One region of the Arthrobacter sp. HLT1-20 genome, then DNA from elsewhere that is predicted to be linked to it. Evidence: riboswitches for the same ligand, from Rfam matches in the RefSeq annotation. Region 1 holds a riboswitch; each other region holds the start of a gene.

Region 1 (6,254 bases):
ACTCATGAGCTTGTAGCTACCACCGGCAGTCGCCGCGAAGCACTTGCCGCAGAGCGTGCCAATTCATCATCGAGCGTGTCCGTAGCCGCTTTGATGCGTGCCGGCGCCGCCAGCGGCGCAGGCCAAAAAATGGGTGTCGCCATGGCCGCCACGGGTCTAGTACTGGCCGTCACCCTGCCCTCTGCCCAGGGCATTGACCAGCAGCAGCTGGAACCGGAATTTGCAGCGTCGACGCAGACTTTAGTCACTGCATCCGCGGATATTCCCATTACTTTTGCGGCCCCGGAAATTGGCAGCAAGTTGAACGCCGATGGCCAGTTGAAGGAAACGTTGAAGGTCAAAGCCTCCAACGTCACCCCTGCCGCCTCCAAGGGAACGCTGTCAGCGCCCCTGAAGGCCTTGGCACCAAGCTCCCCGTTCGGTGACCGCATCAGCCCCATTACGGGCCAGATTGACGAACACCACACCGGCCAGGACTTCGCCGTTGCGAGCGGCACCGACGTACTTGCAGCCGCCGGCGGAACCGTCACCTTCTCGGGGTGGCACACCTACGGCGGTGGCAACCGCGTAGTGGTGGACCACGGCAACGGGCTCTCAACGTCCTACAACCACATGAGCAGCAACTCGGTCAAGGTTGGCCAAAAGGTTGAGCGTGGCGACGTGGTAGGCCTCAGCGGTTCCACCGGCGCATCGACCGGCCCCCACCTGCATTTTGAAGTAATCGTCAACGACGAAACCGTCGATCCCATGGGCTGGCTTTAATCCATCCACAGGCTACGTTTGATTACGACTTAGTCACCTGACCGTGACCTGAACGTGACATTGGCAAAAATCTGTTGTAACGTCGTAATCGCGCCAACTTCGAATCAAGCTGGCGCCCATGAGTGGATTGCCTAGCTCTGCCACTGCTCATGGTCCGTTCGTATCAATCGTCTGGCAGGGGCGGGGGAACCAATAATCGGGCTTCGCATTTAGTGCAGAAGTCCTTGGGGTGAAGCCGCGAAGCGTTAAACCACGTAGAAGAAGTGATTCTAAACGTGCGCCATAACGTGGAGCGGCCGGGTGACTCCCATCCGAATCCGACAGCTTACCTCGCAGGCATTGGGAGAGGAATCCTTCTTGGCTTCAAACACTGCCCTCGGGCGCCACCGCGCCGAGGTTGTTAAGACCAGCCCGATCTCCACCCTCACGAAAGCCGTCAGCTCCAACGTCGGCGGGGTTGGTCGTCAGGCAGCTGTTATTGCAGCTGCTTCAGGACTGGTACTCACATCCGGTATCGCAGCAAACGCGGCTACTCCCACTGTGGAGCGCGCTTCTGACGGTGCAACCACGCTGAACATGAAGACGGAACTCGCGTCCGCCATCACGGCAGCTTCCACGGTGAAGATCTCCTTCGCCACCCCCGCAATCACCTCCACCCCGGCCCCTGTTGTTGAGGCGCCGGTAGTTGTAGAGGCACAGAGCAGCGACGTTGTTGCAGCACCTGTTGCAGAAGAGGCCGTGGCACCCGCCGCAGCACCGGTTGCCACGGTCACCACAACAGCACCTGCCGCAAAGCCTGTTACCAAGAGTGGAATTGGCGCAACCATCGCCAGCGCCGCCTTGGCTCAGATTGGTGTTGGCCAGGACTGCACCGCACTTGCCAGCAACTCCTTGGCTGCCGCTGGAATTAACTTCCACGACTGGCCCGCTGGCTACTTGAGCTTGGGACGTACGGTTTCCGCAGCCGAAGCTCAGCCCGGTGACTTGATTTACTATGCAGATGGCGGCATGGGCATGGCCCACATCGCTGTTTACATTGGCAACGGCCAGGCCGTACACGGTGGATGGGGCGGCGGCACAACCGCTATCTTCTCCGCCAACGTCGGTTCAGGCCCCGTATTCATCGCCATGGGTCACTAAGAACTTTTTACACCCAATAAACCCCGTCCTTGGACGGGGTTTATTGCTTTAATCGCACGCCAGCAGTCCCTTGGGCTCCTCTTACGCGCGGTAACATGGCCACATGCTGACTTTGACACCGCATCCATGCAGGCAGTGATTCTGGCCGGTGGACTCTCCCGGCGCCTCGGTGGCGTGCCCAAGGCGGGTCTCCTGGTGGAGGGCACCACCCTGCTGGCACGTACAGTGCAGGCCGCGGCACAGGCCATCGACGCCCACGAGGCTGCGCAACAATGGGCCCAGCCAGCCGCAGCGCACGGGGACGCTGGCGCCCGGGCCCGGATCGCCGTCGTGGGTCCCGTGGAAAGCATCGCCGGATGGCTCGGAACCACGGAATCGGGTGGGCGCGTGGTGGCCGTGCAGGAAGATCCGCCCCATGCCGGCCCCGCCGCGGGAATTGCCGCCGGATTGGCAGCACTGCCCCTGGGCGATGACCCTGGGGAAAGGGTGTTGGTCCTTGCGTGTGACATGCCCGCCGCCGCTGCGCTTGCCCGGCTTCTGGTTGAAGCAGACAATCTTGAGGCAGCCAGCCTGGAATCTGGCCCAAGCGCGCCGCCGCGTGCCGTGGTGGCCGTGGACAACGGCAGGCTTCAGCCGTTGGCCGGAATCTATCCCTCGCGGGCGCTGCGGGCTGCCGTTGACGCGGCACGGGCGTCACAGCGGCTGGCGAACGCGTCTGTGCGTTCACTCATTGCTAGTGTGACTATCAAGGAATGTGCTGTCCCGGCGGGAATCACCGCGGACATCGACACGTGGGATGACGCCCGCAGCCACGGCATTGCGGTGCCGTGCGGCGGGCAGGAATGAGGAAGCAGTTGGAAAATCAGGACGAGATTTTGCAGGCGTGGATGGCAAAGCTGCAGGCGGCGTTTGAGATTGCCGACATTGAGGTGGACATTCAGGGCGTGCTGAACGTTGCAGGCGTGGCAGCGCACTCGATCGTTCGCCCTGCGGCACCCCTGACAACCTTTGTGGCGGGCCTCGCGGCAGGCTTGGCAGCAGGGTCCGGCCAGACGGATGAGGCAACCGCCATGAAGGCGGCCCTGGGACTGGCCACGTCCATGGCAGCGGCAGAGCGGGCCGAGCCTGTGCCCGGCACAGCAGCCGAACAATAGCCCCATGGCATCCACGCCGGCTGACCGGCCGCGCATGCTGGCGCACACCTGGGACGAGGCCAGGGCGCTTGCCTACGAGCTCCCCGACGCGCTGCCTGCCCACCCCGTGCCGCTGGCCGACGCGCTGGGCAGGACCGTGGCGGGCGACCTTCTGGCGCTGCACCCCATGCCCCACTACGCCTCCTCCGCCATGGACGGCTGGGCCGTGGCGGGGAGCCCACCCTGGATCTTCGCCGAACCCGGCAGCCGGCTTGCCGCGGGGCAGGCGGTGCCGATTGTCACGGGAGGGCTGATCCCCGCCGGTGCCAAGGCTGTTTTGCGCAGTGAGTCGGGCCAGATCAGGAACGACGACGACGGCCTGCCGGTTTTGGTTCTTGGGCCCGAATCCCGGCCCGGGGAGCCGAAGAACGGCCAGCACATCCGCCCCGTGGCGCAAGAGGCCGCCCTGGCCGAGGTCTTGATCACCTCTGGCACCAGGCTGAACCCTGCCCACCTTTCCCTGGCCGCACTGGGCGGGGCCGACGAGCTCCACGTTTTAGGCAAGCCGCTGGTCAAGCTGGTGCTGACGGGCGATGAGGTGGTGGCGTCCGGGATCCCGGCAGCCGGCACGGTGCGCGACGCATTCTCGCCGCAGCTGCCCGCCGTCGTAAGCCTCCTTGGCGGCACGGTGGTGGGGCTGGAACGGGCCAACGACACCCTCGAGTCTATCCTGGCGGCCCTGGAAGACTCACCGGAACTGCCTGCGGACGTCCTGATCACTACAGGAGGCACCGGAAATTCATCGGCGGACTTCCTGCGCCAGGCCATTGCAGCCATGGGCGGAACCATTCACCTCAACAGCATCGCCATGCGGCCCGGCCATCCCACGCTGCTGGCCGAGCTGCCCGACGGCCGTTTCCTGGTGGGACTGCCGGGCAACCCCCTGGCAGCCATGGTGGCCCTGCTAAGTGTTGCGGCGCCGCTGCTGGCCAAACTGGGCAGCGCAGCCATGCCGGGCACCTTTGAAGTCCCTTGCGGAACGCCCATCAAGGAATTTCAGGGTCCCACCAGGCTCATGCCGTACCGGCTGGTATACGGCCTAGCGTCGCCATGCGCTTACACAGACTCCGCCATGATGCGTGGCCTGGCGGCTGCTGACGGCATCATGGTGGTTCCACCTCATGGGGTCAAAATGGGGGAGACCCTCACGGCTTTCGCGCTGCCGTGGACGTAGGAGACGTGAGTGGGCATCCGGTTTCCTTCAACTGCGCCGACGGTCGGGTGCTGCGAGGGCATCTTTTTGACGTCCCCAACGGCGTTGAACAGCGCGGCACGGTGGTCATCGGCAGTGCCACCGGAGTGTTGGCCGGCTACTATCACCGGTACGCGGCCTTCCTTGCGTTGCACGGATTCGCTGCCGTCACTTTTGACTACAGGGGGATTGGCCAGTCCCACGGCGGATCGTTGCGCGGCCAAACCCAGCGTTGGTTTGAGTGGGGATCGCTGGACATCGACGCCGTGCTGGCTTGGGCGCTGGCCCGCTCGCTTGGCCTGCCCGTGCACTTTGTGGGGCACAGCTTTGGTGGCTTTGGCGTGGGGATGGCGGCACATGCCAGCCAGCTTTCCCGCATCCTGACGGTGGGAGGGCAGCACGCGCACTGGCGCGACTTCACCTTCCGCTACAAAGTGGACCACGCCGTCCGGTGTCTAGTGACTGTGCCGCTGGTGGCGATGTTCGGCTATTTTCCGGCCAAGCGGCTGGGCGTCATGGAGGACCTCCCGCGCGCAGTGGCACTGGACTGGGCCCGGTCCCGCAAAGATTTCACAGCTGCTGCTGGCTCCGATCGTGCGGCCCTGCGCACCAACCAGTTGGCCGTTACCGCGCCCATCCTGGCCGTGGCACCCAACGACGATTCCTACGCCACCCTGGCCGCCATGGAACGGGCGGTCGCCTACACACCCAACAGCGAGGCCCGCATCATCCACCTGCGCCCGGAACACTACGGGGAGGCCGCCATGGGCCATTTCGCCTTGTTCCACAGCAGATACAGGCACACATTTTGGGCACAATCTCTGGCATGGCTCCGAGACGGCACCTGGACGTAGACGCCCTGCCGGAACCTTTCTTCACACCCTCTCGCAGCAATGGTGTGTTTTTCCCCGACCCTCTCGCAGCAATGGCTGGATTTTGGGCGACGCTATCGCAACACGGGCTGGATTTTGGGCGACGCTATCGCAACACGGAACTGAGCAACAAGCTGGTCTCACTGTTGACAACGCCCGGGATGGAACGGATTTTTCCCAAAACCTTGTCGAAATCGGCGAGGTTTTCCGCACCCAACTCGGCCACCAGGTCCCAGGCGCCGTTGGTGGTGTGCAACGCCCGGATCTCGGCCAGCCCCTTCAACTGGCTGATGACCTGGTCTGTGGCCCTGCCTTCCACTTCTATGAGGGAGATGGCGCGAATGGAGAGAGGATCCAGCTCATCACGCACACGCACGGAGAAGCCAACCACAGTGCCGGAGGCCAGCAGCTTTTCCATCCTGCTGTTGACGGTTGCCCGAGATACGTCAAGCAGCCTTGCCAGGCTGGCCACGGGTTCCCGGCCGTTCTCGCGGAGTGCTGACAGCAGTGCCCGGTCAAGGTCATCAAGGGTGGTCATGCGCAAAGTGTATAGCGGGGCGCCACGTTTTGTGCACAAACCATGCGGAATGTGAGTGATCTGCCCATTGAACATACAAATCGCTGCACCGTACAGTGAAGGAAACTATGTGAAGGAAGCCCAATGACGCGCTTTGTAGATGTTCAAAATATGATCCGCTGGGTTGCCGCACGCGGCCCGGAAGCCATCATGGCAGAGATGGTTGAATACCTTGGCGATGATTTTCGGCGGTGGGAAGAGTTTGACAAGTCCCCGCGCGTGGCCAGCCACACGGCGTTTGGCGTGATTGAGCTGATGCCCACCGCCGACCAGGACAGTTATGCGTTTAAATACGTGAACGGCCACCCCTCAAACCCGATCCGTGGGTTTCAAACTGTCACGGCGTTTGGGGTGCTGGCCGATGTGCACAACGGCTACCCAACGTTCATGTCGGAAATGACGGTTCTGACGGCGCTGCGCACTGCCGCAACCTCGGCCATGGTGGCCAAGAAGCTGGCCCGGGCCGATTCTCGTCACCTGGCCCTGATCGGCACCGGGAGCCAGTCCGAATTCCAGGC
Region 2 (8,256 bases), on a different contig from region 1:
GTCGGGGGGCCGAATCACGTTTTACTCACGTTTTTGAACGAAAAGTTGGTCACGAAATTGGCTCCAACTCGGCCGATTCAGGTTCAATTTGCTCTCATATTTCCCGACCAGTGGACAGAAAATCCCCTAGATTCCGCGATTGTTCCTGGCTTGGACGATCGTGGAATGTGACTACCAAGAATTGGCCCTCCGTTCGCCGTAATCTCGGCATTGAGGACCGTCGCTTAGCCAAGAACTTCCCTTGAGACTGCAGCCAGCACGGCGCGGGAGATTCGATCTTCCGGCCCACGTAGTCGGGCAATTTTGCCGTGAACTACCAGCCCAACGGTGGGCTGCAGCAGGTCCATTCCATGACGATTGACTTCCAGCCAGCCGGACCCCCCAAATCGTCCCGAAAGGGGTTGCCGGGACGATTTGGAGGAGTGGCGTCTTGTGATCCGGATTGTCTGCAAATTGCGAAAGGTACTGACCTGAGGAGAGAAGGGCATCGGCATCCGAATGTAACGGAATTATAACTTTTGAAGCTTTTTGGTTAGGCTTGAATAAATACATGCCCCTTAAGGGTATGTTCGTGGCCGCTTCGCCAAACCCCGTCGGCGGATCACGACCGTTCATTTTCTAGACGGGGACGGAGGAACCACCGCCGGCGCCTTAGTGCGCCTTGGGGTGAAGCGCGCTCAACAATCCAAGCCTGTACGGCTATGCGTTGAGCGGGCCGGGCAGACCCCTCGCCCGAATCCGACAGCTAACTTCGTCGGCGTCGAGAGGACCTTATCTATGCCTGCCCGCCGCCAACACGGCCGCCGCCGTGCCACCGTCTCCAAGACTTCCCCGACCTTGCCTGGACGCCACTGGACGTCTCCAGTTGAAATCAAATCCAAACACGTCACGGGCCGAAAGCCACTGGCACTAGCTGTGGCAGCGGCAGGATTCATTGCCCTAACGGCACTTCCCGCCGCACATGCCGAAACCAACCACCTTTCCTCTGCGGTGACCGCCAGCGCCGCCACCTCGACAGCGCAACCGACAGTGACAGCGGACAAGGACGTCGTGCTGTCTTTCGCTCAGCCGTCTCTTGTCAGCAAACCGGCACCAACGACAGCCCCCGCAGGCGGACTGCAGCCAGCGGCTGCAGAAAAGACCCCTGTGCCGGTACAGGCCCCAACAGTACCCACACCACCCGCACCGGCACCAGAAGCTCCTACTGCTAACCCGTCCTCGGGACTGGTGCCTCCGTTGGCCTCACTGACGGTCACCTCACCCTTCGGGTATCGGACCAATCCGTTGAGCGGCGCTGGTGGAGAACTGCACAACGGGATCGATTTCGGGGCGGCTTGCGGCACTGCCGTCTTCGCTTCGGGGAGCGGGACCGTGACAGAGGCTGGCTGGAGCCAGTACGGAGGCGGAAACCGGATTGTGGTTGACCATGGTGGCGGGATCAAAACCACGTATAACCACCTAGACAGCATTGGCGTCAGCGTCGGCCAGCAAGTCAGTGCAGGCGCGCAGATTGCTGGGGTTGGGTCAACGGGTAATTCCACCGGATGCCACCTTCATTTCGAGGTCGTCGTCAATGGTCAAACGGTCGATCCGGCACCGTTCATCTGATCGAATCCCCTCCTTCTTGGAAGGCACCGGTGTAAAAAGTGACATGTGGGGGTCCTGGTGGCCTTCGGGCCACCGTGACCCCTCCCATTGGCCAGGCACGCAAGGGCGAATTCACTGATAAATCATTATTGAGCTCATCCAAGTAGCGTGCTGCATGCTAACGCCGGGTGGATAACGGGCTGCTCCGAGAGAACCTATGATCTCCTGTCCAAGACGATCGTGGTACCCAGAACCTGTAACAACAGAACAAACAATGGGTAGCCGGAGATCGGTGGAGCAACGCCCCAAGCAGACTATGACTGAAGGCTGAGGCGACTCTAGGATCAGGACCGTGAAACGTCGCGGTCCTCAATCGTTGAGCGCACTGGCGGGACCCATCAGGGGCAGTGTGGTTGCCTTCATGGGCCAGGTTCTCGCCTGCATGCCCAAGGGTGGCAAGTCAGCGCTTCTTGGGCGTGGCACGTCCAGCCACGATGGCACCTGCAAACAAGAGGGCGGTAGCTGTGGGGTATCCGATGAGGAGATCCTGCATGCCGGGCGGACCCCCGGTCACGGCGACGTGTGCGATCCAGTGTGAGAGTCCGACCAGAACACCCACGGCCATGATCACCTGGCCGCTCCTGACTAAAGGCGGTGACGACGGTAGCCCCTGTGGGCGTCATGACCGGGGAGACCATTATTCCTGTTCTGTCCTTTCTAGGGCGGGTTGCTTAGCCGTTAGTGCCACCAGAGCATGCAGCCCCGGGTTCTGGCGTCTGCGGGCCCATGGCGTAGGCCTTGACGAACACGGGAAGTCGGGAATCATCGGCATTCGGTACGGTGAGCTGAGTACCCCACGCGGAGGCAGTGATGGACGCTTGTTGGTCCGGATTGGGGCTGAGGAGGACGTAGGGTTTTCCCTTGACCAGGGCAGTCAAGGCACTGACGTCTTTCTGGGAAAGGTCTGGCTTGTAACTGATCCAGACCGCCCCGTGTTCGAGTGAGTGAACAGCCCGCTCCTCATCGACTGGGTCTGAATAGATACCGCAGTTCGTCCACGTTGCTGAATGGTCACCACCAACACCGGGGACGTGTGGGTAGCTCACGGGGGTTTGGACGTGGTTACGGGTAAGGTTCGGGTACGTCTGGACCCCAGTGATCGGGTTCTTGGCGGCCGCAGCCGTCTCCTCGCGGGCCTGCATAGACCCGGTAATGACGAATGCGACTATGGTGATGACGGCGACGGCCAGCAGGCCAAATCCGCCGTAGACGAAAAGGTTCCGTCGGCGTTGTTTCACTCGGTGCGTGGCGAACACGGCATCGATTTTTGCCTTGCGTTCGACTTGTCGGTCCTTGGCGTTACTCATTGCTGTCTCCTTGGAGTAGACGGGGTCGCGGATATATCGTCTGAGTTGGTGGTGCGTATGGGATCTACGGTTGAACGAGGTTTGCCTCGCCAAAACAGGAATGCGGTGGCACCGGCGAGCAGTAACAGGCCTGAAACCCAGGTATTCACCCGAAGTCCCAAGATGGTGTTGGCATAGTCGGAGCGCAGCAGCTCGAATACGAACCGACCTGAGGTGTACAAGACGACATAGAGGGCAAATACGGATCCGGCCCCGAGCCGGAATTTCTTGTCAAGGTAGAGCAACAATCCTGCGGCGGCTAGGCACCAGAGGGATTCGTAGAGGAACGTTGGTTGAAAATAGCCCAGAATGATAGGGGCTCCGTTGCTGTCCAGGTAGGCGCGGCCGGTGCTGAAGTCCATTTGGTGGATCTGTAGTTTCCAGGGCACTGTGGTCGTGTCGCCGTAGAGTTCGTTGTTGAACCAGTTCCCCCAACGTCCGAGGCCTTGGGCGATCAGTAGCCCGGGGGCTGCGGCGTCGATGAGGGCGGTGAAGGAGACTTGGTTGCGTCGGCACCCAATGTAGGCGCCGAGAAGTCCCAGTGTGACGGCACCCCAGATGCCCATTCCGCCATCCCATATCTTCAGGGCGTTCCAGGGATTCATCCCTGGCGCGAAGTACAGTTCTGGGCTGGTGATGACGTGGTAGATCCGTCCGCCGGCGATGCCGAAGGGGACGGCCCAGATTGTAATATCCAGGATTGTTCCGGGTTTGCCTCCGCGGGCGATTAATCGTCGTCCGGTAAGCCAGACGGCAATCACAATGCCTGCCAGGATGCACAGGGCGTAGAAACGGATGGCCAGTGGCCCCAGTTGCAGTGCACTGACCGTGGGTGAGGGGATGAGTAGGGGTGTGAGCGCGATTGGATTCATGGGGGCCGTCTTACTTGAGGTAGGAGAAGACGCCCATCATGCCGCGTTCGGCATGATAAGCGTTATGGCAGTGGAAGAGCCACTGCCCCGGATTATCGGCATCGAAATAGACGGTGACGGTCTCTTTGGGACGGACTATGACTGTGTCCTTGCGAGCCCCGGTGGCGCCGATTTGGAAGGTGTGACCGTGAATGTGCATGGGGTGCCACATTTCGGTGTCGTTGATGAACTTCACCTCCACCCGTTCCCCGACCTTGAGGTCAAAAGCCTTTTCGAAGGGTTTGGTCATGTCAAAGCGTTGGCCGTTGATACCCCAGTCGTAGTTCGCCATTCCGCCACTTAGGCGCAGCTCGTGGGTGCGATCCGGTGACTTGGACGGAAGGTTCAAAGCTGGGTCAGCGGTAAGCTGGCCACCGTCAACGACCTTGCCGCTCAGCGTTTTCGGGAGAGCCTCTTTCCCGGGTGCTGTTCCGCTTCCGGTGGTAACTAGGCCGTAAGTCATCTGGGCTTTCCCCTCGGCAAGGGCCAGCACGGGGGTGTAGCCGTCCTGGACGGTCAGGATCGCGTCGATGCGTTCGCCCATCCCCAGGACGACGGCGTCCACGTCGGTGTGCTGGACGGGGAATCCATCGGTGTGAGTCAGAGTCAGTTTCTGGCCCGGGACCCCAACCCGGTAGGCGGTGTCTCCTGCGGCATTGATGATACGTAGGCGTATCCTTTCCCCCGCCGTGGCCGTGAAAGTCTCCGGGTTCTCCGGCTCACGGCCGTTGAACAGGTGGAGTGGGAAGGCGACGTCCCCGGCGTCACCGCCGAGGAAGTCGCTGCTGGCGCCCATGAGCATGTGGCCCATCACCATTCCGCCGTCGCCTTCGCCGTGGTTCATGCCACCCATACCGGCCATACCCTTGGAGAGCTCTTTGATGACGTCCTCTGGGGTGCCGGTGACGCCGTCGAGCCAGTCATCCAGGATGATCACCCAGTCCTTGTCGTACTTCAAACTTTCTTGAGGGTCTTCGATGATCAAGGCACCGTAGAGAGCCCGTTCTCGTTGCATTTCCACGTGTGAGTGGTACCAGTAGGTTCCCGGGTGGGGCAGCTTGAAGCTGTAGGGGTAGTCCTTGCTGGCGCCAATCGCGGCCTGAGTGAGTCCAGGGACACCATCGGCATCATTACGTAGGGCGAGTCCGTGCCAGTGAATGCTGGTGGGCTCGCTGAGCTTATTGGTGACGGTGACCTTGAGTTGGTCACCGGCTGTGCCGCGCAGGGTCGGTGCGATGAGGGCGCCGTCATAACCCCATGTTGTGAGCGTCTTCCCCGCCAGGGTGGTGGAGAACAGGCCGGGGGTGAGGGCTTTGGTGACGGTCTTTTCGGTGGAATCCCGCCGAGTTTCATAGTCGTTGATGAGTGGGTCGGTAGGAAGGATTCGGTTGGTTTGTCCGGTTGCTGGCGGGGTGGGTGTGCAAGCTGCCAAGGCGGCCGCTGCGGTGGCCGCGACGGAGAGCCCCAGGAAGGAGCGTCGGTTTAATGTGTGGCTCATGAGGTGTTCCTTTGAAGAATGTGGGCCTAGACGACGGTGAGGTAGGTACCGGAGAGGTTTTGCAGCTGGTAGATCCACTGCATCCAGACTCCGGTGACCATCAAGACGCCGAGGACAATCAGCATGCTGGCTCCAGCGATGTTGACAATGCGGATGTGGCGACGGATGAAGCCCAGAATTTGGGTAACCCAGCCCAGGCCGAGGGCGACTAGGAGGAAGGGTATGCCCAAGCCGAGGCAGTAGATGAAAGCCAGTATTGCCCCGCGCCAGGCATTGCCGGAGGAGATGCTCAGGGTCAGAACGGCGCTAAGTGTCGGGCCCATGCAGGGTGTCCAGCCCAGGCCAAACACAATGCCCAGTAACGGTGCCCCGCCAAGTCCGGTGCGTCGAGTGAGCGTTAGTTTGCGGCTCTGTTGTAACCAAGAGAACTTCCCCAGCAACACCAGTCCCATGACGATCACGACAACGCCCAGGACGCGCATGAGAGGGTCCTGCCATCGGAAGAGCCAGGAGCCAACCATCCCGAAAGCAGCCCCGTAAAGGGTGAACACGGCACCGAATCCGAGGATAAACAGACCCACCCCTGCCACCACACGCCGGCGATTGCGCGCCTGGTTCGGATCGGTCAAACCAGAGACGTAGCCGAGGTAGCCAGGAACGAGGGGCCGAATGCATGGGGATAGAAACGAGACGATACCGGCAATCAGGGCCAGTCGTATGGCGACGAGGAGGGCGCCGGAGGTTACCGTCGTGGCGAAAAACTCTCCGGTACTCATGTTGCTAGGATGCAGCTGGCTGGAATGTTGCTCCGCCGTCGGTGGAAACTTGGACTCCATTGGTAGTGGCCGCCCAAATCCAGGGTTTGCCTGTGGTGCCGGCTAGGGCAGTGATGGCTTCGACTTGGCCCGTGATTTTTCCTCTCTCGGTCCATGTCAGTCCTGAATCGTTCGAGACGTAGACGCTCCCATCCGGAGCAACACCGACAGCTTCCGTCGGGGCTTTCATCTCTGAGTCAGCAAACGCGGCGAACTGAATGATGGGTCCCTTGGGTACGAGTTCCCAGGTTTGCCCGGCGTCGATTGAGCGTTGAATTCCCGCTTCGGTGGTCGCCAACACGACGGTCGAGGCGGGGTTTCCGGCCAAAACGGCAGGCGAGAACGTTGCGGGCGAGGTAGACCACGCTATTCCATCTGTGCTGGTGCGAAGTTGCCCGTCGAAAGCGACCAAGCTGCCGCCGCTAACGGTCAGGGCGTGGAAGTCTGACTGGCCGCCTCGGGAGACCTGTTGCCAGGTCTTTCCCTCATCAGTGGATTTCACCAGTCCGAGGGGGTTCGGCAATGAGGAATCCGGCCCGGGGTGACCGGACGCGTAGTAGGTTCCCGGCTCGGCAGAGGAGGTGAATCCCATGAGATCGATGGTATTTTCACTGATTTTTTTCCGCGTTGTCCCTGTTGCATCGAACAACCCATCGTGAGTGGCTAGAAGGACCTTGGTCGAGGAGGGGTCCACATAGATCCCGTGGACATGATCGCTGCCCACTGCCGCAACAGCTTGCGGATCCGGTGGTGTCGAACAACCAGCCAGCACGAGAAGCGTGAGCGTTGCCACGATCGCTGTAGTGCGGGCAGGCGAAAGGAAGAAGCGGGGTTTCACAAGAACTCCAAAACATGCTGATCGAAAAGATTGAAGGTGGTGGCGGTTCTAACGTCCACGAACCGCCACCGTTAGTTGTCAGCAGCAGTCAAGGACTACAGCGCCGCCAGTAAGTCCTTCATGTCTTTGATCTCGGATTCCTGTGAGGCGACGATGCTCTTCGCCAAAGTCACCGCGTTGGCGTTCTTGCCGCCGGTAACCTCGGACGTGGCCATTGCCACGGCGCCTTCATGATGGGCGATCATCTGGGTCAGAAACAGCTTGCTCGCCTCCGCCCCCTCGGCGGCCTTGAGCTTGTCCAAGTCGGCCGCCGACATCATGCCGCTCATGGAGTGATCGCCGGCCATGACCGTTGGCTCGGTCCAGCCGGTGAGCCAGGTGGTCATTTTTTTGATTTCCGGGTCCTGGGCGGCCTTGATGTCCGTGGCCAATGCGGTGATCTTCGCATCGAGGCCAGTCTTGGCGAGCATGATGTCGCTCATCTCCACCGCCTGGGTGTGGTGGGGGATCATCATTTGGGCAAACATTGTGTCTGCGGAATTGTGTTCGCCCACCGTAACCGGCGCTTGTGTCGTCGTGGAATCGCCATGGTTCATGCTTGGCATGGATCCGCCGTCGGTTCCGGTGGAGCATCCTGCCAGGGCGATCATGGCGGCAACAATGGTGGCTGAAACGGTCAATGATTTTTTCATAACAAACAGTCCTTCACTTAAACTTCTCGAATATCTAGCAGTTGCCCTAGCTTTAAGGGCACACGAATGAGGACCCGTGAGAGATACACGGGACTATTCATCGGTTTACGTTCTGCTGATCGAGAGTTGATTCAGTGACGGCGGATCGGGAACACGGCCAGAGGACTTGTGTCCAGCAAGCACCAGAAAAGCAGATTCGGTCGAAGGAAGCACAAGCGTTCCGGGCAGAGGCAAATTCACCACAGCTGTGGCGAGGCTTGGAATGCAACTCTGGTGCATGTCCATGGATGATTCACATCCAGTGGAGGAACAGCCGCAGCCCGTCAGCGCAGTCGATGGCGCATGAGCGGCGCTGCCAAGCATTGCGTGTCCTTCGGACACTGGGTGCTCCGACACCGGAGTGCTTTTGACACTGACTGTTTCGGTGGAGGCGTTCATCATACTGGGAGAAGCCATGGATGAAACGGCTGCTCCGCCCATAACATGCATCCCGAAGATCCCGCCGATGA
Region 3 (8,256 bases), on a different contig from region 1:
GAAGAAGGGCGCCTCCACCACGCTGCCCACAGTTCTGGGCCTGTTGCAGGCCGACGGCCGCATCCGCAGGGTCCCCGTCAATGGCCGCCTGGACCAGCAACGCTACGCATACACCGCATGGGGCCTGCCTCCTGCCAAGGAGTCACCCGAGCAGGCCCGCGCCAAGCTCATGGAAAACTATCTGGGCTGGACCGGCGGAGCCACGCTCAAGCAAACCCAATGGTTCACAGCGTTTACCGTGGCACAAAGCAAGGCGGCGCTCGCAGTCGTCCAGGCGGTGGAGGCCCATGGGATGTGGATGCTGCCCGCGGACGCCGAAAAGGCTGCAGATTTTGTCCCCGAACAACAGGAGCAGATCCAGCTCCTGGCCAGCAGCGATTCGCTGTTCCTGCTTCGCCGCAATGCCGCTGAGCACGTTGCCGAAGAGGATGCCCATCTGCAGTTCCTAGACGACAAACTCTCACTTCAGGGGGACTTGCCCGACCATCCCATCGTGGACCGGGGCCGCATCATTGGACTGTGGCAGTACGATCCCGGCCAGGAACGCATTGCCCACTGGCTCTTCAACGCACCCAGCAACGCCGTCAAGCACAAGATCCAGCAGGTGGAGGCGTTCATCCGCGACGACCTGGGCGACTTCCGCACCTTCAGCCTGGATTCGCCGCAGAGCAGGCAAAAGCGGATCGACTCCCTCAACGCGGCGGGCTGAAAAGTGGCTCAGGGGGCACGGTTGCGGGCAACCGCGGCGTTGTTGGTGCTGGGGTTGGCTTGCCCCGCCGTGGCGGCTTGTTCGAAGTCGGGGATGGCGCCTGCGTGCTTCCCGCCGGAGTTCTCGCTCAGCCCCGCCACGGCAAAGCCCGGCAGTAGTGTCACCGTCAGTGCGGACGACGCCGGCTGCAACCCGCGGTACGGCGAGAGCGCCCAGATCCAAGTGGAGGTGTACAACCGCTACGGAACAAAAATTGTTGAGCTGCTGGCCCCCATGAACGACGCCGGCGGGTTTAGTATGAGCGTGAACCTCCCGGTTGATGCCGTCCCCGGCGAGGGCATGGTGGCCGCCTACCCTTACGACCTGGACTGGTGCGATGACACCGGACGGAACAATCGTGTGGGGGCACAGGAAATCACTCGGGTCTCCTGCGCGATGCCGTCAAAGCCGCTCCAAATTGCCGCTCCAGATTGAGCCGTGAACGCCTACTGGCGGTGTCCGCTGAAAAAGTCCTTCAGCAGCGCCGCGCACTCGTCCTGGCGCACACCCGGGAAAACTTCCACCCAGTGGTTGAGCCGGCGTTCCCGCAGCACGTCAAACACGGAACCTGCCGCCCCGGCCTTCTCATCCCACGCCCCAAAAACAACGCGCGGCACCCTCGCCAGCACAATGGCCCCGGCACACATGGTGCACGGCTCCAGCGTGACCACCAGAGTGCAGTCATTCAACCGCCAGGACCCCAGTTTCGCCGCGGCTTCCCGGATCGCCACCACCTCTGCATGGGCCGTGGGGTCCCCGTGCGCTTCACGTTCGTTGCGCCCCAAACCCAGGATGCCGCCGTCGGGCCCTAGGACGACGGCGCCAATGGGGACGTCGCCTGTGGTCAGGGCTCGGCGGGCCTCCGTGAGCGCAATGCCCATCCACTGGGCGTGAAAAGCCGTGGCGGTGGTCTCGATTGTGTGAGATTTCTCGGTGTTGGGCACGGCTCAATGGTAGCTTTTATTCATGCGCGTACTGGTTGCGGATCATCCGCTGATTGCCCACAAGTTGACTGTTCTGCGGGACAAGAACACTCCGTCCCCCATTTTTCGTCAGTTGACCGAAGAACTTGTCACCTTGCTGGCCTATGAGGCGACGCGTGAAGTGCGCGTTGAACCGGTCAACATTGAGACGCCCGTGACCTCCACTGTGGGCACCGGACTGAGCAAGCCCACACCCCTGGTGGTGCCGATTCTGCGTGCCGGCTTGGGCATGCTGGAGGGCATGACGCGCCTGCTGCCCACCGCCGAGGTCGGCTTCCTGGGCATGGCCCGCAACGAGGAAACCCTCGAGGCCATCACCTACGCCGAGCGCCTGCCCGAGGACCTCACGGGCCGCCAAGTCTACGTGCTGGACCCCATGCTGGCCACCGGCGGCACCCTGATCGAAGCCTTCAAGTTCCTGTTTGACCGCGGCGCCGCAGACATCACCTGCATCTGCCTGCTGGCCGCACCGGAAGGCCTCGCCAAGCTCGAGGCCGCCCACGGCGCCCGCGACAATGTGCGCGTGGTTCTTGCCTCCATTGACGAAGGCCTGGACGAGAATTCCTACATTGTGCCCGGACTGGGCGACGCCGGCGACCGCCTCTACGGCGTAGCGGAGTAGCGCTCAACCCCAGAAACCAAAAATGCCGCCGTTCCCGCAAAATGCCAACGATAGACCGGTGGCATTTTGCGGGAACGGCGGCATTTTTCGCAAGAGGCCCTTAAAAGTCACCGGCAGCAGCCCGTCCAGCCCCTAAAACACGTGTGTTAGTACCAGCCCACGGATTCGGAGTGGCCCCAGGCGCCACACGGTGAGCCGTAGCGGCCCTCGATGTAACCCAGGCCCCAGCGGATCTGTGTCTGGTAGTTGGTGCTCCAGTCGGGGCCTTCGCTGTTCATCTTGTCAGCGGGCAGGGACTGGGCAATGCCGTAGGCGCCGCTGGAGGCGTTCTCTGCGGACGTCAGCCACTCGGACTCGCGCTGCCAGAGCAGGGTGAGGCAGCTCATCTGGTCGGCGCCCCAGCCATGGGCGGCCATCTGGCCTGCGGCGTAGGCCTTGGCTGCTGCGGGATCGTCCACAGCAACGGCAGGCGCGGGCGTTGCGGCCACGGCCTTGACCTGTTCCGCCTCGGCTTTGACGGCGGGAGGCGTGGTGGCGGCAGCTTTCGGCGATGAGCTGACGGCAAGTCCGGGGAAGCTGATGGCGGCATCCGTGGGAACTGACACGGCAGGTGCCGGAACGGAGCGGTCCACGGCGGCGACCAGGCTGGTGTTGCCCTGCGTGGCAGCAGTGTTGTCCACGGACTGGGCCACGGATCCGGCGGCTACCAAGGCGCCCAGCACTGCCACGGCAGCCAGGCATTTGGCTGTGGCCGTGACGGGGGAGGACTTGCTGGCTGCGCGTGTTCCGCTGCTGGCTGCGGCGAGCCCAAAAATGGTTGGGCGGCGGGTGGAGTCGGCGCGACGACGGCCGCGCTGCAGTGATGCAGACATAGTTGTAGCCTCTCTACGCCTGCGAGGTGAGCTGTCGGGAACGGACTAGAGAATCCGGCCACGCAGTAATGGCAGGCAGAGTTCACTGCTTGTAAGGACTGCGTTGGCTTAACCCCAAGGGCTTCCAGGTGGAAGGCCCGCAAAGATTGGGTCCCCCGTCTCTGCCATGGGAATGGAGGGAAATGGGCGGCGGCAGAGCTCGGCGGTCCGTCCATTTGTGCCAAAAATCGTGGATGATTCAGCCGGCACAAATATGAGCCTAACTCAAACTCTGGGCTATGTCACGTTTTGGTAACAACGTTTGTAGCAAGGCGGAAGGCAAGGTGAGCAAGTCGTCATTTACTTAGCAATGCTAAGCATCTAGGGTGGGAAGCAAGAGGATACGAAACTTTTTCTTTAGGTAGCTGACCCGTGATGACCGAACCTTCCCTTAGCACTACGACGCCGGACAAGGCACCATTGGTGGCCCGCAAGCCGATCGGCGTGGCGCCCTTGGCGGCTGAATTGCGGGTGGCGGTGATGCGTACCTCCCGAAGGCTGCGGGCCGAGGCCGCCACGGGGGAGATCAGCCCCGGGCAGTATTCGGTGTTGGCGGCCGTACTCAGGGGGCCGCAGACAGTGGGTTGGTTGGCTGCTCGGGAGCAGATCCAGGCACCTTCCATGACCCGGATAGTGAACGCCTTGGCTGAGGCCGGGCTGGTGAGCCGCCAGGTGAACCCGCAGGACAAGCGCCAGGTGCTGGTGCAAATCACCGAGCAGGGAGCCGCCGCGCTGCTGCGGGCACGCTCTAAACGAACCGCGTGGCTGGCCCGGCGCGTAGCGGATCTATCCCCGGAACAGCGGGCAACGCTGCATGAGGCGGCTCTGATTTTGCAGGAGATGAGCGCCTAGATGAGTTCCATGTTCCGTTCCCTGAGAGTCTTCAACTACCGGCTCTGGGTGACCGGAGCCCTCGTGTCCAACATTGGTACCTGGATGCAGCGCGTTGCCCAAGACTGGCTGGTCCTGACAGTCCTGACCAATAATTCAGGCACTGCTGCCGGTATTACCACCGGCCTGCAGTTTTTGCCCATCGTGTTCCTGGGGCCCTACGCCGGGCTGGTGGGCGACCGCGTCAACAAAAGAAAACTGCTTCTTCTCACCCAAACTGCCATGGGAATTTGTGCGCTTTTGTTGGGAATATTGGTTGTCACGGGGACTGTACAACTGTGGCACGTTTATGTATTGGCAACCCTGCTGGGGGTGGCCAGCGCCTTCGATGCCCCGTCACGCCAGGCGTTTGTGTCCCAGGTGGTTGCCAAGGAGGATGTGCCCAACGCCGTGGCGCTTAACAGCGCATCATTCAACCTGGCCCGGCTTGCCGGCCCCGGCGTCGCCGGCCTGGTCATTGCACTGGTGGGAACCGGCCCGGCCTTCCTGATCAATGCCGCCAGCTTTGCGGCCGTGATCGTTTCGCTGTGCCGCATGCGCACCAGCGAGCTCATTCCTGCCGTGCGGGTGCCCCGGGCCAAGGGGCAGATCCGCGAGGGCTTTGTCTACATCCGGCAGCGCCCGGATTTGATGATGATCATGGTGTTGGTGTTCCTGGTGGCCACCTTTGGGATGAACTTTCAAATCACCAACGCGCTCATGGCCACAGCCGTATTCCATGTGGGTCCGGGGGAGTATGGGCTGCTGGGCTCCGTCATGGCCATTGGCACCCTTGCTGCCGCGTTGCTGGCGGCAAGGCGCAAGACCATGCGCATGCTCTACATCGTGGGAGGTGCGTTGGCCTTTGGCATGACGGTGGGCGTGGCAGCCTTCATGCCCAGCTTTGCCCTCTACGCCATTGCCCTGGTGCCGGTGGGGCTGGCATCGCTGACGTTCATGAACGCCTGCAACACCACCGTGCAGCTGACCACCGACTCCGCCATGCGCGGCCGAGTGCTGGCCGTCTACATGGTGGTGATGCAGGGTGGGACGCCCATAGGTGCGCCGCTGGTGGGGTGGATAGCCACGGAATTCGGCCCCCGCTGGTCGCTGGGCATGGGGGCCGCTGTTGCCGTTCTTGCCGGTCTGGCTGCGCTCTGGATGCTGAACAAGCGCAACAACGTCACCTTGCGGGAGCAGATTGCGGCTATCCGCCCGTTCGCCTTGGCGCGGGCACTCCACCGCTAGCTGCCAGCCACGAGGTACTCCCAGTCAACCAAGGTCCTACGTCCAGCGCTTTAGGTAAACATTTGTTTACCTAGCGTAAAAAACTGGGAACAAGCTGGGTGTCTCCGAGAACTTGTCGAGGGCATCCTAGTCGTGCAAAAGTGCGGTTTGAATATAATTATCAAAACAAGGGTTCATGCAGAATTTATGCGCGCGTTTTTTGTCAATGTGATGATTTTGTTTGTCTCAAATCGTCATTTTCCACCAAACTGAGAGCAAAGCAACAATGTAAGGTTGGTCACAAAATAGAGCACAATCTCACATGCTGGACGTTTGGGGCCTTTGTTACTTGCAAGATTGCTTTGTTACGTAGGACACTGACGTATGTGAACACCCACTCAGTGAATTCTGCAGCAGCAGCAAATGTCCGCCTCGAAGCGAGGGGACAGCTTTTGCACAGTTGTCGAATGCAGGCCTAGATCGCAATACCTGGAAGCCATTGGGGGATGTAGCAACACATGGCAAATTTCAGGCCTTGGCCCATGGGCTGGCCCTCGTAAAGAGGGCAATAAAGCTTTGGATTCTCAAAGCTGAAGGAAGCATTCGCGCCGTCCAGTACGGCCATAGACCTTAGGTAGTTCAATGTCAGTAGCATCCGGATACGTCCACATCTCTGTTCGAAACGCCGCCAAGGCGGTTGCCCGCAACACCGGCCAGGGTTCGCTGGCCCATTCTGCCCATGCGGAGCACCCCGGCTATGCAGGCGCCTACCGCCCCGACCTGGCCACTGCCACCTCCCGGCTGCGTGCTGTCCCCGCCGCCGAGGGCTTCCCCATGACGGCGCCCACCCCGGTGATTGCCGGCGGAGACAAGCTGCGCGGCGTCAGTCCGGATAATGTGGCCCGCGGATTCGTGCTCTACGTTGGCGTTGACGAGGACACTGCTGCCGCCGCCGGAACATCTCTGGCCAAGCTGGCCCAGGACATCCGCGCCTACGCCCAAACCCTTGTACCGCAGGCCCAGAGCTATGCAGCCGTGGCGATTGCGCCGTCGGACGCCGTTGGTACCGCCTTGGACGTGGTCCGCTCCACCTTCGGTGACCCCACAGTGTCCAGCCGCCAGCGCCAGGAAGCGGTCCGCGTCCCGGTTGCCGATCAGCGCCCCACCGGCGTCCTGATCGATTTGGCCCGCCGCGAAGTGCACCTCGACGGTGACACCCTGAACCTCACGTTCAAGGAATTCGAGCTGCTGAACTATCTGGTGGAAAACGGCACCCGCACCGTGGGCCGCGACGAACTCCTTGAGGGCCTCTGGAGCAACGCCGACGAGGTCCCCAACGAACGCACCATCGACGTTCACATCCGCCGCCTGCGCTCCAAGCTGGGCCGCCTGGCCAACACGGTCCGCACCGTGCGCGGCGAAGGCTACCGCTTCTACGAGCACCCCGAAGTGGTTGTTTGGGCCGCCCCCGAATACTCCATCTAGTCCCCGCGCCCTCCCCAATTCCAGCCGCTGGCGCGTCTGCAATTGGGGCCCCTCGGGCGCGGCAACCGCCGTCGTTCTGCTTTAAGTGTCACTAAACTGTGAACATGAGCGAACACCACATTAAAAAGTTGATCTTGATGCGCCATGCCAAGGCGGCTTTTCCGCTGGGTGTGGAGGACCATGACAGGCCGCTGGCCCAGCGGGGTCACACTGAGGCGCCGCTGGCCGGCAAATGGCTCGTGGAGAACTCCGTGCTCCCGGACTTCATCCTGTGTTCCTCTGCCCTGCGGACCCGGCAAACCTGCACCTGGGTATGCCAGCAATTGGCGGATAAGGCCCCTACCCCCAAGCTCGAGACAGCGCTCTACGCCGCCGGGGCCACCTCCATGCTCTCGGTCATCAACCATGTGCCGGAAACCGTGAACACGCTCATGGTGATCAGCCACATGCCCGGCATCCAATCCCTGGCCCTGCGCCTAGCCTCGCGGGATTCGGACCAGGACGCCTACATGGACCTGGCGTCCGGCTTCCCTACCAGCGCGTTCGCCGTCTTCGACTACACCGGCGACTGGGCAACCCTTGACGGCCAGGACGCCCAGCTGAACAACTTTGTGGTGCCGCGCTAGGCTATTGGGTCCTAGGCTTCGATCTCCGGCATCAATGTCTTGAGCGTCCAGGTTTTCTTTTTGTTGACGGCTGCCCAGGCAAACAGCAGGCCGAGCACCGTGTAGCCCAGCAAGCCAAGCACTATGGGTATCAATGGTGCCAAGTCAGCGCCGTAAATCAAGTGGCGCATGCCCTCAACCACATGCCCCATGGGCAGGATCTGGTGCATGATGTGCAGCGGCTCGGGCGTTGTTTGCCAGGGGAAGGTGCCACCGGAGGACACCAACTGCAGCACCAGCAGGATCAGCACCACAAACTTCCCCGGCGTGCCCAAAAGCGCAACAATTCCCTGGATCAGGGCTGTGAACGCCAGCGAGGCCAGCAGCAACAGGCCCAAGGTCAGCCACGGGTGGCTCGGCTCCAGCCCCAGCCCAAACTTCACCACCGCGTACAGCAGCAGGGCCTGCCCTGTGGCAACCGTGGCAAAGGGCAGCCAGCCGCCCACAGCAATTTTCCAGGACGGGGCGTTGGAGGCCAGGGCGCGCACAGTCAGCGGCCGCATGACCTGGACCAGCATGAACGCGCCAATCCAGAGCGCCAGGACCAGGAAGAACGGTGCCAGGCCGGACCCGTAATTTGCGGCCTTGGCCTGCGAGATGGAATCCACGCGGATGGGATCGGCAATGACCCCTGCTGCGTTGAGCCTGTCCTTGTCAGTGGGATCCGGTACGGACCCCGCACCGCCAAGCAACTGTTTGGACAGTTCGGCGGCACCGGCGGAAAGCGTGCTGGAACCGTCCTTCA

Evidence for each region. A riboswitch is a leader RNA that binds a small molecule or an ion and turns the genes downstream of it on or off. The one in region 1 is predicted to bind cyclic di-AMP.
Region 2: linked by a shared signal. The riboswitch ahead of ACX80Q_RS10285 (M23 family metallopeptidase) and the one ahead of ACX80Q_RS07395 (NlpC/P60 family protein) in region 1 are both predicted to bind cyclic di-AMP.
Region 3: linked by a shared signal. The riboswitch ahead of ACX80Q_RS17750 (aggregation-promoting factor C-terminal-like domain-containing protein) and the one ahead of ACX80Q_RS07395 (NlpC/P60 family protein) in region 1 are both predicted to bind cyclic di-AMP.

What each region holds. Positions count from the first base shown of each region.
Region 1 covers NZ_JBTNDR010000009.1:115,060-121,313, forward strand. Annotated here, with positions in the region: gene ACX80Q_RS07390 (M23 family metallopeptidase) at 76-762, shown strand; cyclic di-AMP (ydaO/yuaA leader) riboswitch at 897-1,115, shown strand; gene ACX80Q_RS07395 (NlpC/P60 family protein) at 1,120-1,902, shown strand; gene mobA (molybdenum cofactor guanylyltransferase) at 2,029-2,748, shown strand; gene ACX80Q_RS07405 (DUF6457 domain-containing protein) at 2,757-3,056, shown strand; gene ACX80Q_RS07410 (molybdopterin molybdotransferase MoeA) at 3,061-4,269, shown strand; gene ACX80Q_RS07415 (alpha/beta hydrolase family protein) at 4,275-5,141, shown strand; gene ACX80Q_RS07420 (Lrp/AsnC family transcriptional regulator) at 5,266-5,697, opposite strand; gene ACX80Q_RS07425 (ornithine cyclodeaminase) at 5,821-6,254, shown strand, end outside.
Region 2 covers NZ_JBTNDR010000015.1:89,959-98,214, reverse strand. Annotated here, with positions in the region: cyclic di-AMP (ydaO/yuaA leader) riboswitch at 599-772, shown strand; gene ACX80Q_RS10285 (M23 family metallopeptidase) at 916-1,608, shown strand; gene ACX80Q_RS10280 (hypothetical protein) at 1,940-2,185, shown strand; gene ACX80Q_RS10275 (DUF3105 domain-containing protein) at 2,319-2,954, opposite strand; gene lgt (prolipoprotein diacylglyceryl transferase) at 2,951-3,865, opposite strand; gene ACX80Q_RS10265 (multicopper oxidase family protein) at 3,876-5,402, opposite strand; gene ACX80Q_RS10260 (cytochrome c biogenesis CcdA family protein) at 5,429-6,178, opposite strand; gene ACX80Q_RS10255 (F510_1955 family glycosylhydrolase) at 6,183-6,941, opposite strand; gene ACX80Q_RS10250 (DUF305 domain-containing protein) at 7,151-7,747, opposite strand; gene ACX80Q_RS10245 (DUF6153 family protein) at 7,853-8,256, opposite strand, start outside.
Region 3 covers NZ_JBTNDR010000052.1:7,159-15,414, forward strand. Annotated here, with positions in the region: gene ACX80Q_RS17725 (DNA glycosylase AlkZ-like family protein) at 1-709, shown strand, start outside; gene ACX80Q_RS17730 (hypothetical protein) at 718-945, opposite strand; gene ACX80Q_RS17735 (hypothetical protein) at 938-1,183, shown strand; gene tadA (tRNA adenosine(34) deaminase TadA) at 1,195-1,692, opposite strand; gene upp (uracil phosphoribosyltransferase) at 1,715-2,353, shown strand; gene ACX80Q_RS17750 (aggregation-promoting factor C-terminal-like domain-containing protein) at 2,500-3,225, opposite strand; cyclic di-AMP (ydaO/yuaA leader) riboswitch at 3,228-3,424, opposite strand; gene ACX80Q_RS17755 (MarR family winged helix-turn-helix transcriptional regulator) at 3,640-4,116, shown strand; gene ACX80Q_RS17760 (MFS transporter) at 4,117-5,382, shown strand; gene ACX80Q_RS17765 (winged helix-turn-helix domain-containing protein) at 6,004-6,846, shown strand; gene ACX80Q_RS17770 (SixA phosphatase family protein) at 6,951-7,472, shown strand; gene ACX80Q_RS17775 (YhgE/Pip family protein) at 7,484-8,256, opposite strand, start outside.